Regions from separate parts of the Bradyrhizobium vignae genome, predicted to be linked through region 1. Evidence: riboswitches for the same ligand, from Rfam matches in the RefSeq annotation. Region 1 holds a riboswitch; the other holds the start of a gene.
The links. Region 1 has a riboswitch for glycine ahead of BRAD3257_RS15715 (D-amino acid dehydrogenase). Riboswitches for the same ligand answer to the same signal wherever they lie in the genome.
Positions count from the first base shown of each region.

Region 1 (5,933 bases):
CTGGGCATGAAATTGGTAGGCCGGCGTCAGCATCAGGAGCAGGAGCACCAGGATGCGCTTGTGTCCGGTCACGAACTGCCGCGAGATCAGATCGACGAAGAACAGCGCGAGCCCGGCATTGGCCATCGCCATCAATTGCAACGACCAGTCGCTGAGCGGAAACACCGAGGTCCACGCCGCCGTCACCCACCCCATCAACGGCGGATGCTTGTGATAGCCGAAAGCGAAATTGCGGCCCAGCGTCCAGGCTTCGAGCGTATCGGGATGAAGGCCGCCGCCGGCATAGGCGATAGCGAGATAGAGGGTCCAGACCACGATAAAGCAGGCGATGAGAAGCGGTACGGCCCAGCCAGCCTCGACGGCGTCGAGCCAGCGCAGGAAGGGCCGGCGCCAGGGCGCCGGCGCGCGATCGGACCGTTCGGCCATCGCCTGGAATGCAAAATCGATCGGCACGGGAAGCAAATCTGAAAAAATGATACGCGAAGACGCAGCATCTATTTCAGCTTGGAAACAAATAGCAACGATTAGCAATTGAAAAAGTTAAAGGGCGCCGCCTTTCAACCAGCGCAAGGCCATCAAACGGCAACGGCGCCGCTGATGACAGCGGCGCCGTGCGAGGGTCCGGCCGAAGGCCGCGAGAGGGGTTCTCGCCCTATTCCGACTTGTCGATGTTCCAGAACAGCGGCGTCGCCGGACCGTCGAGCACGCCGGTCAGCGATTTGCGCCAGCCGCTCGGCAGCAGGTACTGCCCGAGCGGGATATAGATCACCTGCTCATAGGCTTCCTTCTGGATGTCGGCCGCGATCTTCTTCTGCTCGTCGAGCGAGGCTGCGCGGACGAACGCATCCTTGAGCTGCTCGATCTTGGCATCCTCCGCCCAGCCGAACCAGCCGCCCTTCTTGCCCTGGCCGCCGATCGAGAGATTGGCGATCGGGTTGGAGACGTCGGCCGCGACCCAGTTGGTGAAGAACATGTTCCAGCCCCCCTCCTTCGGCGGCTTCTGGCTGGCGCGACGGCTCACCACGGTCTGCCAATCGGTCGCCTGCAGGTCGACCTTGAAGCCGGCCTCGCGCAGCAGCTGGGCCGCAACGATCGGCTGCGCCTTCAGCGTCGTGACGTCGCCAGGTGCCATGATCACGACCGGCGTGCCGTCATAGCCGGATTCGGCGAGCGCCTTCTTCGCTTCGGCCATGCCGTTGCCCTTCACGAGGGTCTCGGCACCGACCTCGGTTGCGAGCGGCGTGTCGCACACGAAGAAGGCACCACAGATCTTCTGATATTTCGGGTTTCCGACCAGCGCGTCGAGAACGTCCTTCTGGTTCATCGCCAGCAAGGCAGCGCGGCGCACCTTCACGTTGTCGAACGGCGGATAGAGGAAGTTCATGCGGCCGAGGGTCTGGAAACCGAACTTATTGGAGACCTCGATCGTGAGCTCCTTGTTCGCTTCCAGCACCGGCAGCATGTCGTATGGCAGATTTTCCATGAAATCGATGTCGCCCGACTGCAGCGCGTTCACCGCGGTCTGCGAGTCCGGCATGGTGATCCACTCGACGCGGTCCACCTTCACCACCTTGCCGCCGGAGGTCCAGCTCGCCGGCTCCTTGCGCGGCACGTAGTCGGTGTTCTTGACATAGACCGCCTTCACGCCGGGCTGGAATTCGCCCTGCACGAACTTGAAGGGACCCGAGCCGATCTGCTCGGGGATCTGCTTGTCCGGCGGCGTCTCGGCGAGACGCTTCGGCATCATGAAGGCGACGCGCGAGGACGGCTTGCCGATGGAGTCGAGGACGAGGCCGTAGGGTTCCTTCAGCTTCAGCGTGATGGTCTTGGCGTCGGTCGCCTCGAGGCTCGCGGTGAAGTCCATGAGCTTCTGGCCCATGCCGTCGACCGCAGCCCAGCGCTTCAGCGAGGCGACGCAGTCCTCCGCCGTCACCGGCGCACCGTCATGCCACTTCAGGCCATCGCGCAGGGTGAAGGTGTAGGTGAGCTTGTCATCGGAGATCTTCCAGTCCGCCATCTGCGGCTGGATCTTGAAATTCGAATCCGGGGCGACCAGCGTGTCGTAGACCATGTAGCCATGGTCACGCGTGATGTAGGCCGTGGTGAAGATCGGGTCGATGATGCGCAGATCCGAATGCATCACCGCCGTGAGGGTCTTGCCGGCCGCCAACACTGGCGAAGCCAGCGCAGTCGAAAGCGCGACGACCGTCAGCGCAAGTTTGGAGGCGAATGCGCGAGCCCCCCGGCGCGTGAAGTGGAACATAGAGGGTTCTCCTGACGTGAAACTGTTCAAAGGCAGGTTATTGGTTGAGCATGCGGTTCGTTCGTTGGGCGAACTAACCTCATGCAATGCCTTTATCTTTTCGAGACTTGCAGACAGTGTTGAGCGCGTCAATCCGGTTTCGTCGCAAGCCCTCGCGGCGCGCGCACGGGCTCCACAAAGATCAGTTTGGCTCTACAACGCTCTCCGCTGTCCTGCCCCGCGCCGATGCAATGCGCGTTCCATCTTCGCAGCTTGAGAGACATTGAGATGAATCCAGCCAATCTTCCCTTCGATTCCGAGGCCATGCTCGAGGGCCTGCGCACCTGGGTGGAATGCGAGAGCCCGACCTGGGACGCGAACGCAGTGAACCGCATGCTCGATATCGCAGCGCGGGACATGGCGATCATGGGTGCTACGATCGAGCGCATCGCCGGCCGCCAGGGCTTTGGCGGCGTCATCCGCGCGCGCTTTCCCCATCCGAAGCAGGGCGAGCCGGGAATCCTGATCGCCGGACACATGGATACCGTTCATCCGGTCGGCACCATCGAGAAGCTGAAATGGCGGCGCGAGGGCGACAAATGCTACGGCCCCGGCATCTACGACATGAAGGGCGGCAACTATCTCTCGCTGGAAGCGATCCGCCAGCTGGCGCGCGCCTCGTTCACGACGCCGCTGCCGATCACCGTGCTGTTCACGCCGGATGAGGAAGTCGGCACGCCCTCCACGCGCGACATCATCGAGGCCGAAGCCGCACGCAACAAATACGTGCTGGTGCCGGAGCCCGGCCGCGCCGACAACGGCGTCACCACCGGACGTTACGCCATCGCACGCTTCAATCTCGAAGCGACGGGACGGCCGAGCCACGCCGGCGCAACCTTGTCGGCAGGACGCTCGGCAATTCGCGAGATGGCGCGGCAAATTCTTGCGATCGATGCGATGACGACGGAGGACTGCACCTTCTCGGTCGGCGTCGTGCATGGCGGACAATGGGTCAATTGCGTTGCCACGACAGCCACCGGCGAAGCGCTGTCGATGGCCAAGCGCCAGGCCGATCTCGACCGCGGCGTCGAGCGGATGCTGGCGCTGTCCGGCACCACCAACGACGTCACCTTCAAGGTGACGCGCGGCGTGACGCGGCCGGTGTGGGAGCCGGATGCCGGCACCATGGCGCTGTACGAAAAGGCGCGCGGCATCGCCAAATCCCTCGGCGCGGAATTACCGCATGCGAGCTCCGGCGGCGGTTCCGACGGCAACTTCACCGGCGCAATGGGCATCCCGACACTCGACGGCCTCGGCGTGCGCGGCGGCAATGGCCACACGCTCGAGGAGTTCATCGAGGTCGACAGCCTGGTCGAGCGCGGCCGCCTGATGGCGGGACTGCTGGCAACGCTGGAGTAAATTGAATCAACTTCGCACTGCACAATGCATTGGCAATCGCGGTCGAAATTTAGCCTTGTCCAAAAATGAGGCGTATCGTACTGCTCGGCTTGTCCACGCGACGATGCGGGAGAGATCGCAACGAAGGCATGCTGCTTTCGTTACGGCGCCGACGGAGCAACCGCCCCGGAAACTCTCAGGCAAAAGGACTGTATCGACAGGACGATCTGGAGAGAGACGGCACGATTTGATCATCGTGACGTCCACCGAAGGGGATAGTCCGAGGCTGACCTTCCGAGGTCCGCGCCGGATCAAGCTCTCAGGTAACCGTGACAGATGGGGCGCCGCCAACGGCTTTCGAGCCGGCGGTCAGCCATCTCTAACTCACGGGAGCCCCGACTTCATCATGACTCATATCGCCATCATCGGCGCCGGCATCACCGGCGTAACGACCGCCTATGCCCTGCTGGAACGCGGTTACAAGGTGACGGTGCTCGACAAGCACCGCTATGCCGCAATGGAAACCTCGTTTGCGAACGGCGGACAGCTCTCCGCCAGCAATGCCGAGGTGTGGAACTCTACCGCGACGATCCTGAAGGGCCTGCGCTGGATGTTCCGGCGCGATGCGCCGCTGCTGATGAACCCGTGGCCGAACTGGCACAAATATTCGTGGATGAGCGAGTTCGTCGCCAATATCGGCAACTACCGCGCCAATACCATCGAGACCACGCGGCTGGCGATCGAAGCCCGCAAGCATCTGTTCGAGATCGCGGCGCGCGAAGGCGTCGACTTCGATCTCGAGCGCCGCGGCATCCTCCACATCTATCGTGACAAGGCCGGCTTTGAATCCGGTCTGCGCGTCAATGCGCTACTGCAGGAAGGTGGCCTCGACCGCCGCCCGGTGACGCCGGAGGAAATCCGCGCGATCGAGCCGACACTGCGGAAGGACTATTATGGCGGCTTCTTCACGCCGTCGGATGCGACCGGCGATATCCACAAGTTCACCCGCGGGCTGGCGGAAGCCTGCAAGCGGCGTGGTGCGACCTTCATTCATGAGGCCAACATCGATTCGATCGCACGGGCCGGCAGCGGCTTTGTCATCGGCTGGGCCGATCTCGCGACGAGCGATGCTGACGCGCCTCAACGCGGCATGCTGAAGGCGGACGGCGTCGTGGTCTGCGCGGGCGTTGCGAGCCGTCATTTCGCCGCCCTGCTCGACGAGCGCGTCAACGTCTATCCGGTGAAAGGCTACTCGATCACCGTGCAGCTCGACACCGCCGAGAGCCGCAACGCCACCCCGACCGTGAGCCTGCTCGACGAGGCCGCCAAGATCGTCACCAGCCGGCTCGGGGCCGATCGCTTTCGCGTCGCCGGCACCGCCGAGTTCAACGATTTCAATCGCGACATCCGCGCCGACCGCGTGCAGCCGCTGATCGACTGGGTGCGCAGCAACTTCCCCGCCGTCGAAACGTCGCGCGTCGTGCCCTGGGCCGGGCTGCGCCCGATGATGCCGAACATGATGCCGGTGGTGCGCGCGGGACGGATACCGGGCGTGTTCTTCAACACCGGCCATGGCCATCTCGGCTGGACTTTGTCGGCGGCGACGGCGCAGATAATTGCCCAGACCATCGACGGCTGGCGCGGGCTCAATGCGCCGCCGACCGTGCCTTCACTTAGGGGTGAGCATGAACTGCGACATGCATCCTGAGTGGCCGATGCCGGGGACATGCCGGCCTCTTGCTACAGCGCAGCCCTTGGCACACAATTTGCCCCAAGAGGATGGCGTCTCCGGGCAGCCTTTTCAGTCCAAGTGATAGGCATGATAGACACGACAGAATTCCCGGGCGCCTCGAGGCGCCACAAGTTCCGCAGCCGGAGATAGGTGCATGCTGGGTTATCTTATTCGCCGCGTTCTGGCCGCGGTGCCCGTGATGGGCGTCGTCGCTCTGTTCGTGTTCCTGCTGCTGCGGCTGACGCCCGGCGATCCCGCCGCGATCCTCGCCGGCGACAACGCGACGCCGGAACGGCTCGAGCGCATCCGCGCCTCGCTCGGCCTCAACGAGCCGCTGATCGTGCAGTTCATCACCTGGGTGAACAAGCTGCTGCACGGCGACCTCGGAACCTCGCTGATCTCCAACCTGCCGGTGATGAAGATGATCGGCCAGCGCGTCGAGCCGTCGATCTCGATCGCGCTGTCGACCATCGTCCTCGCCGTGATCGTCGCAGTCCCGCTGGGCGTGATCGCGGCGTGGAAGCACGGCACCTGGATCGACCGTTTCGTGATGGGCCTGTC
Region 1 is NZ_LS398110.1:3,267,413-3,273,345, reverse strand. It holds gene BRAD3257_RS15730 (glycosyltransferase family 39 protein) at 1-426, opposite strand, end outside; gene BRAD3257_RS15725 (ABC transporter substrate-binding protein) at 653-2,263, opposite strand; gene BRAD3257_RS15720 (M20/M25/M40 family metallo-hydrolase) at 2,531-3,661, shown strand; glycine riboswitch at 3,758-3,862, shown strand; glycine riboswitch at 3,866-3,978, shown strand; gene BRAD3257_RS15715 (D-amino acid dehydrogenase) at 4,047-5,348, shown strand; gene BRAD3257_RS15710 (ABC transporter permease) at 5,527-5,933, shown strand, end outside.

Region 2 (5,933 bases), 140 kb from region 1:
GCGGCGATGCCTGCCGGATCGAGGCCGGCAGCGTCTCCGCCATCAGCGCATCGACGCTCTTGGCGCCGACCGTTTCGAGCATTGCGGTGACATCGCGCACTGAGGGGCCGATGTGGCGGCGAACGAAACTGGCGGCGGTGTCGCCATTGGATTTGCGGTGCGCGGTCATCATGGGTCCTCGCTAGGAGTTGCTGTCATGCCCCGCGAAGGCGGGGCATCCAGTAAACGCAGGCGTTTCGGCTAGGGCCGATGGGCCGCGGCGTACTGGATCACCCGCCTTCGCGGGTGATGACACTGAGAATGAGGTTAGAGTTCTCGTCATCTCACGCCGTATGCGCCTTGTAGGCGGCTTCATCCATGAGGCCGCCGAGCTCGCTTTTGTCGGCGATCCTGATCTTGAAGAACCAGGCCGCGCCTTGCGCGTCCGAGTTCACCAGCGCCGGTTCGGCGGCCAGCGCCTCGTTGGTCTCGAGCACTTCGCCGGTAACAGGTGCGTAGACGTCGGAGGCGGCCTTGACCGATTCCACGACGGCGGCGGCTTCGGCCTTCTTCAGCGCGCGGCCGACCTTGGGCAGTTCGACGAACACGACGTCGCCGAGCTGCTGCTGCGCGTAATCGGTGATGCCGACCGTGGCGGTATCGCCGTCGATGGCGAGCCATTCGTGGTCGGAGGTGTACAGCGTCGTGGTCATTGTCTCGTCCTCAGCGTTTGTAGGTGTTTTTCACGAAAGGCATGGCGGCGACTGCGAGCGGCAGTCGCTGGCCGCGCACCTCGGCGAAGAGTTTTGTGCCGAGCGCGGCGAGGCTCGCAGGCACGTAGCCCATCGCGACCGGCGCGCTCAGGCTCGGGCCGAAACCGCCCGAGGTGACTTGTCCGATGGGCTCGCCGCCCGCAGCGTCGGCAAAAAGTAGCGCGCCCTCGCGCACCGGCGCGCGGCCCAGGGCGAGCAGTCCGACGCGGCGGCGGGGCGCGCCGCCATCGAAATGGGCGAGGATCTTCTCTGCGCCGGGAAAACCGCCGGCGCGCGTCCCGCCGCTGCGGCGGCTCTTCTGTACCGACCATTCCAGCGCGGCTTCGACCGGCGTGGTCGCGGTGTCGATGTCGTGGCCGTACAGGCAGAGCCCGGCTTCCAGCCGCAGGCTGTCGCGGGCGCCCAGGCCGATCGGCAGCACGTCCGGATTATCCAGCAGCATCTTGGCGAGGCGTTCGGCATCGGCGGCGGGAACCGAGATCTCAAAACCGTCCTCGCCGGTGTAGCCGGAACGCGAGACGAAGCACTTGATGCCGGCAACCTCATGCGGACCGGCGTCCATGAACTTCATCGCCGGGGCCTCTGCACAGAATTTCGCCAGCACCGTTTCCGCCTTCGGGCCCTGCAGCGCGATCAGCGCGCGGCCTTCCAGCGAATCGATGATGCAGTCGCCAGAGAGATTCGCGCGCAGATGCGCCTCGTCCTCAGCCTTGCAGGCGGCGTTGACGACCAGGAACAGGTGATCGCCGAAATTGGCGACCATGAGGTCGTCGAGAATGCCGCCATCGTCATTGGTGAACTGGGCATAGCGCTGCCGCCCCGCGGCGATCGCCACGATATCCTGCGGCACCAGCCGCTCCAGCGCGCGGGCGGCGTCCTCGATCCTCCCGGATTTCGGCCGGAGCGCGATCTGGCCCATATGGGAGACGTCGAACAGGCCGGCGGAGGCCCGGGTATGAAGGTGCTCCTTCAGGACGCCCGCGGGGTACTGCACGGGCATGTCATAGCCCGCGAACGGCACCATCTTGCCGCCCAGGGACACATGGAGGCTGTGGAGGGGTGTACGTTTCAGGGAGTCTTGGTTATTCGCTAGCATGTAAGGGGCCCTCGGCGGTTCCCGGGGAGGATTCCCCGATGGACACCGGTCGAAGCCCCATCTGTCGCTGTGCCTGAGAGTATTATCCCGTCGGCGGACGCAGTCCGGGTCTTATGCCCGTCGGCGCCTCTTTCCAGATGCTGTCAAAGCCACGCGGTCCTTTTGCCTGAGAGTTTCCGGGGCGGTTGCTCCTTCGGCGCCGGCACCAGTGCCGGTCTCTCCCGACGTGGCCGTACGATACAGATGGGTAGAGACCACAGGCCGGCCAAGCCTGTCAACGCGACTTCTGTGCCTTTCAACGGGATTGCGCGCCTGCGGCAACCCTCTGATCTCCTTGCACAGTTTCTGGACAGCGAAGCTGGCCTTGTCTAAAAGCGCTTTGGCCCGCAGATATCAGCCTTAATTTCCGGTTTGGACGGCGGCAGCGGGCCCAAGCATACCCGATTGGATGAACATGAGCGGCGTCAACGAGATCAGGTCGACCTTTCTGAACTTCTTTGCCGAGAACGGCCACGAGGTCGTGCCGTCCTCGCCACTCGTGCCGCGCAACGACCCGACCTTGATGTTCACCAATGCCGGCATGGTGCAGTTCAAGAACGTCTTCACCGGCGTCGAGAAGCGCCCCTATCAGCGCGCCACCACCTCGCAGAAATGCGTGCGCGCCGGCGGCAAGCACAACGACCTCGACAATGTCGGCTACACCGCGCGCCATCTCACCTTCTTCGAGATGCTCGGCAATTTCTCGTTCGGCGACTATTTCAAGGAGCGCGCGATCGAGCTCGCCTGGAAGCTGATCACCTCCGAGTTCGGGCTGAAGAAGGACAAGCTGCTCGTCACGGTCTATCACACCGACGATGAGGCGGCGGGCCTGTGGAAGAAGATCGCGGGCTTCGCCGACGACCGCATCATCCGTATCCCGACTTCGGACAATTTCTGGGCGATGGGCGACACCGGGCCGTGCGGCCCTTGCTCGGAGATCTTCATCGACCGCGGCGAGCACATCTGGGGCGGGCCTCCGGGCTCGCCGGAGGAGGACGGCGATCGCTTCCTCGAATTCTGGAATCTCGTGTTCATGCAATACGAGCAGGTGACGAAGGAGGAGCGCGTGGATCTGCCGCGTCCCTCGATCGACACCGGCATGGGCCTGGAGCGCATGGCCTGCATCCTCCAGGGCGTCGAGAGCGTGTTCGAGACCGACCTGTTCCGTAACCTGATCGACGCGACCGCGTCCGCGCTGGGCAGCGGACCGACCGAGCAGAATGCGGCCTCGTTCCGCGTCATCGCCGACCACTTGCGCTCCTCGGCCTTCCTCGTCTCCGACGGCGTGCTGCCTTCGAACGAGGGCCGCGGCTACGTGCTGCGCCGGATCATGCGGCGGGCGATGCGCCATGCGCAGCTGCTGGGTGCGAAAGAGCCCTTGATGCACCGGCTGGTCTGGGCGCTGGTGCGCGAGATGGGCCAGGCTTACCCCGAGCTGATGCGCGCGGAGAAGCTGATCGAGGAAACGCTGCGGCTGGAAGAGACGCGCTTCCGCAAGACGCTGTCGCGCGGCTTGGCCATCCTCGATGAGAAGAGCGCAGGTCTGAAAAAGGGCGACATGTTCGACGGCGACGTCGCCTTCACGCTGTACGACACCTATGGCTTCCCGCTCGATCTGACGCAGGACGCGCTGAAGTCGCGCGGCATCGGCGTCGACCAGGCTTCGTTCAACGACGCCATGGAGCGCCAGAAGGCCAAGGCGCGCGAGTCCTGGAAGGGGTCTGGTGAAGCGGCTTCCGAGGCAATCTGGTTCCCGCTGCGTGAGAAGCTCGGCGCCACCGAATTTCTGGGCTACGAGACCGAGAGCGCCGAGGGCGTCGTCTCCGCCCTGGTCAAGGACGGCCAGGAGGTTGCCAGCCTCAAAGCCGGCGAGACGGGTTCGATCGTGCTCAACCAGACGCCGTTCTATGCGGAGTCCGGTGGTCAGGTCGGCGACACCGGCGTGCTGACGGGCGAGGGCGGCCTCAAATTCCGCGTCACCGACACGCAGAAGAAGCTCGGCGATCTCTTCGTTCACATCGGCGCGGTCGAGAGTGGAGAGCTGAAGCTCGGCGCTGCGCTGCAGCTCGAGGTCGATCATTCGCGCCGCTCCTCGATCCGCGCGCATCACTCGGCGACGCATCTGATCCACGAGGCGCTGCGCCAGGTGCTCGGCGACCACATCGCCCAGCGCGGCTCGCTGGTCGCACCCGACCGGCTGCGCTTCGACTTCGTGCATCCGAAGCCGATCACGGCCGAGGAGCTCGCTCGCGTCGAGGATATCGCCAATGACGTGGTGCTGGAGAACGACGAGGTCACCACTCGCGTGATGGGCGTCGACGAGGCGCGGGAGGCGGGAGCGCGCGCGCTGTTCGGCGAAAAGTATGGTGACGAGGTCCGCGTCGTCTCGATGGGCAAGACCGCGCGCGAGCGCGGCGCCAACGCGCTCGGCTGGTCGGTCGAGCTCTGCGGCGGCACCCATGTGAGGCGCACCGGCGACATCGGCCTGATCACGCTGACCAGCGAGAGCGCGGTCGCCTCCGGCGTGCGCCGCATCGAGGCGCTGACCGGCAATTATGCGCGCAGGCACGCCAACGAGACCATGGCGCTGGCGAAGACCGCGGCGAACGAGCTGCGCACCTCCCTCGACGACGTGCCGGCGCGCATCGCCGCGCTGATGGAGGAGCGCAAGAAGCTGGAGCGCGAGCTCTCCGACGCCCGCAAGAAGCTGGCGATGGGCGGTGGCGCTGCCGCCGCCAGCAATGGCGCTGCCGCGGGCGTGCGCGAGGTCGGCGACGTCAAGCTGATGGCGCGCGCCGTCGAGGGCATCGAGATGAAGGATCTCAAGAGCCTTGCCGATGACGGCAAGAAGCAGCTCGGCTCGGGGGTCGTCGCCATCGTCGGCGTCACCGAGGACGGCAAGGCCGGTGTCGTGGTCGGCGTCACGCAAGACCTCACCGCGCGCTTCAACGCCGTGAACCTCGTGCGCATCGCGTCCGAAGCGCTCGGCGGCAAGGGCGGCGGTGGCCGGCCCGACATGGCCCAGGCCGGCGGCCCCGATGGGGCCAAGGCGGCCGCGGCGCTGTCGGCGATCGAAAAAGCGATGGCGGGCGCTTAAAGCCTCATGTCCACCGTTCCGCGAGGACGTGGGCTTCGCGATCCGAACTTACGGGATCGCCTCTACGAATTGCTGGAGCACGATCCGCTGGCCTATTCGGTCGGGTCGCGCTTCATCCAGCTGATCATCGGCGTGGTCGTGCTCAATGTAGCCGCGATGATCCTCGCCTCGGTGCCGGAGCTCGACGCCCGGTTTGGCGCGCTGTTCGCAGGCATCTCCATCCTGTCCGTGCTCGTGTTCGCGCTGGAATATGCGGCGCGGCTGTGGACGGTGGCGGGGCATACCCAAGGCAGAGGATCGGCGCTGTCCGACCGGCTGGGCTATGCCTTTTCTGCGCTCGGCATCATTGATCTCATGGCGTTCCTGCCAGCGGGAATCGTGCTCGCGACCGGCCGGCACGCGACGCTGGCAGCCCTCGGCGTGCTGCCGTTCTTCAAGCTGATCCGTTATTCGCCGGCGATGCGCTCGCTGCTCGCCGCGGTGCATGCCGAGCGGCGGGCGCTGATCGGCTGCATCGTCATCCTGATCGGCGCGGTGCTGACCTTCGCCTCGCTGCTCTATGCCATCGAGCGCGACGTGCAGCCGGACAAGCTCGGCACCATCCCGCAGGCGATGTGGTGGGCGATCGTAACGCTCGGCACCGTCGGCTACGGCGACGTCGTGCCGCTGACGCCGCTCGGCAAGTTCATCTCCACCTTCGCCATCATCTCGGGCTTCGCCATGATCGCGCTGCCGGTCGCGATCATCTCGACCGCATTCGCGGAAGAGGTGAAGCGGCGCGATTTCGTCGTCACCTGGGGCATGCTGGCGCGGGTGCCGCTGTTCTCGCATCTGGCGGCCGCGGAGATCGCCGACATCATGCGGCTCTTGCGGGCGCGCACCATCGAGCAGGGCGAGATTCTGGTGCGACGGGGCGATCCGGCGTCGTCGATGTATTTCATTACCGCCG
Region 2 is NZ_LS398110.1:3,127,126-3,133,058, forward strand. It holds gene gcvP (aminomethyl-transferring glycine dehydrogenase) at 1-169, opposite strand, end outside; gene gcvH (glycine cleavage system protein GcvH) at 324-692, opposite strand; gene gcvT (glycine cleavage system aminomethyltransferase GcvT) at 703-1,848, opposite strand; glycine riboswitch at 1,994-2,082, opposite strand; gene alaS (alanine--tRNA ligase) at 2,303-4,984, shown strand; gene BRAD3257_RS15035 (cyclic nucleotide-gated ion channel) at 4,991-5,933, shown strand, end outside.
Region 2: another riboswitch for glycine. It lies ahead of gcvT (glycine cleavage system aminomethyltransferase GcvT); the one in region 1 lies ahead of BRAD3257_RS15715 (D-amino acid dehydrogenase).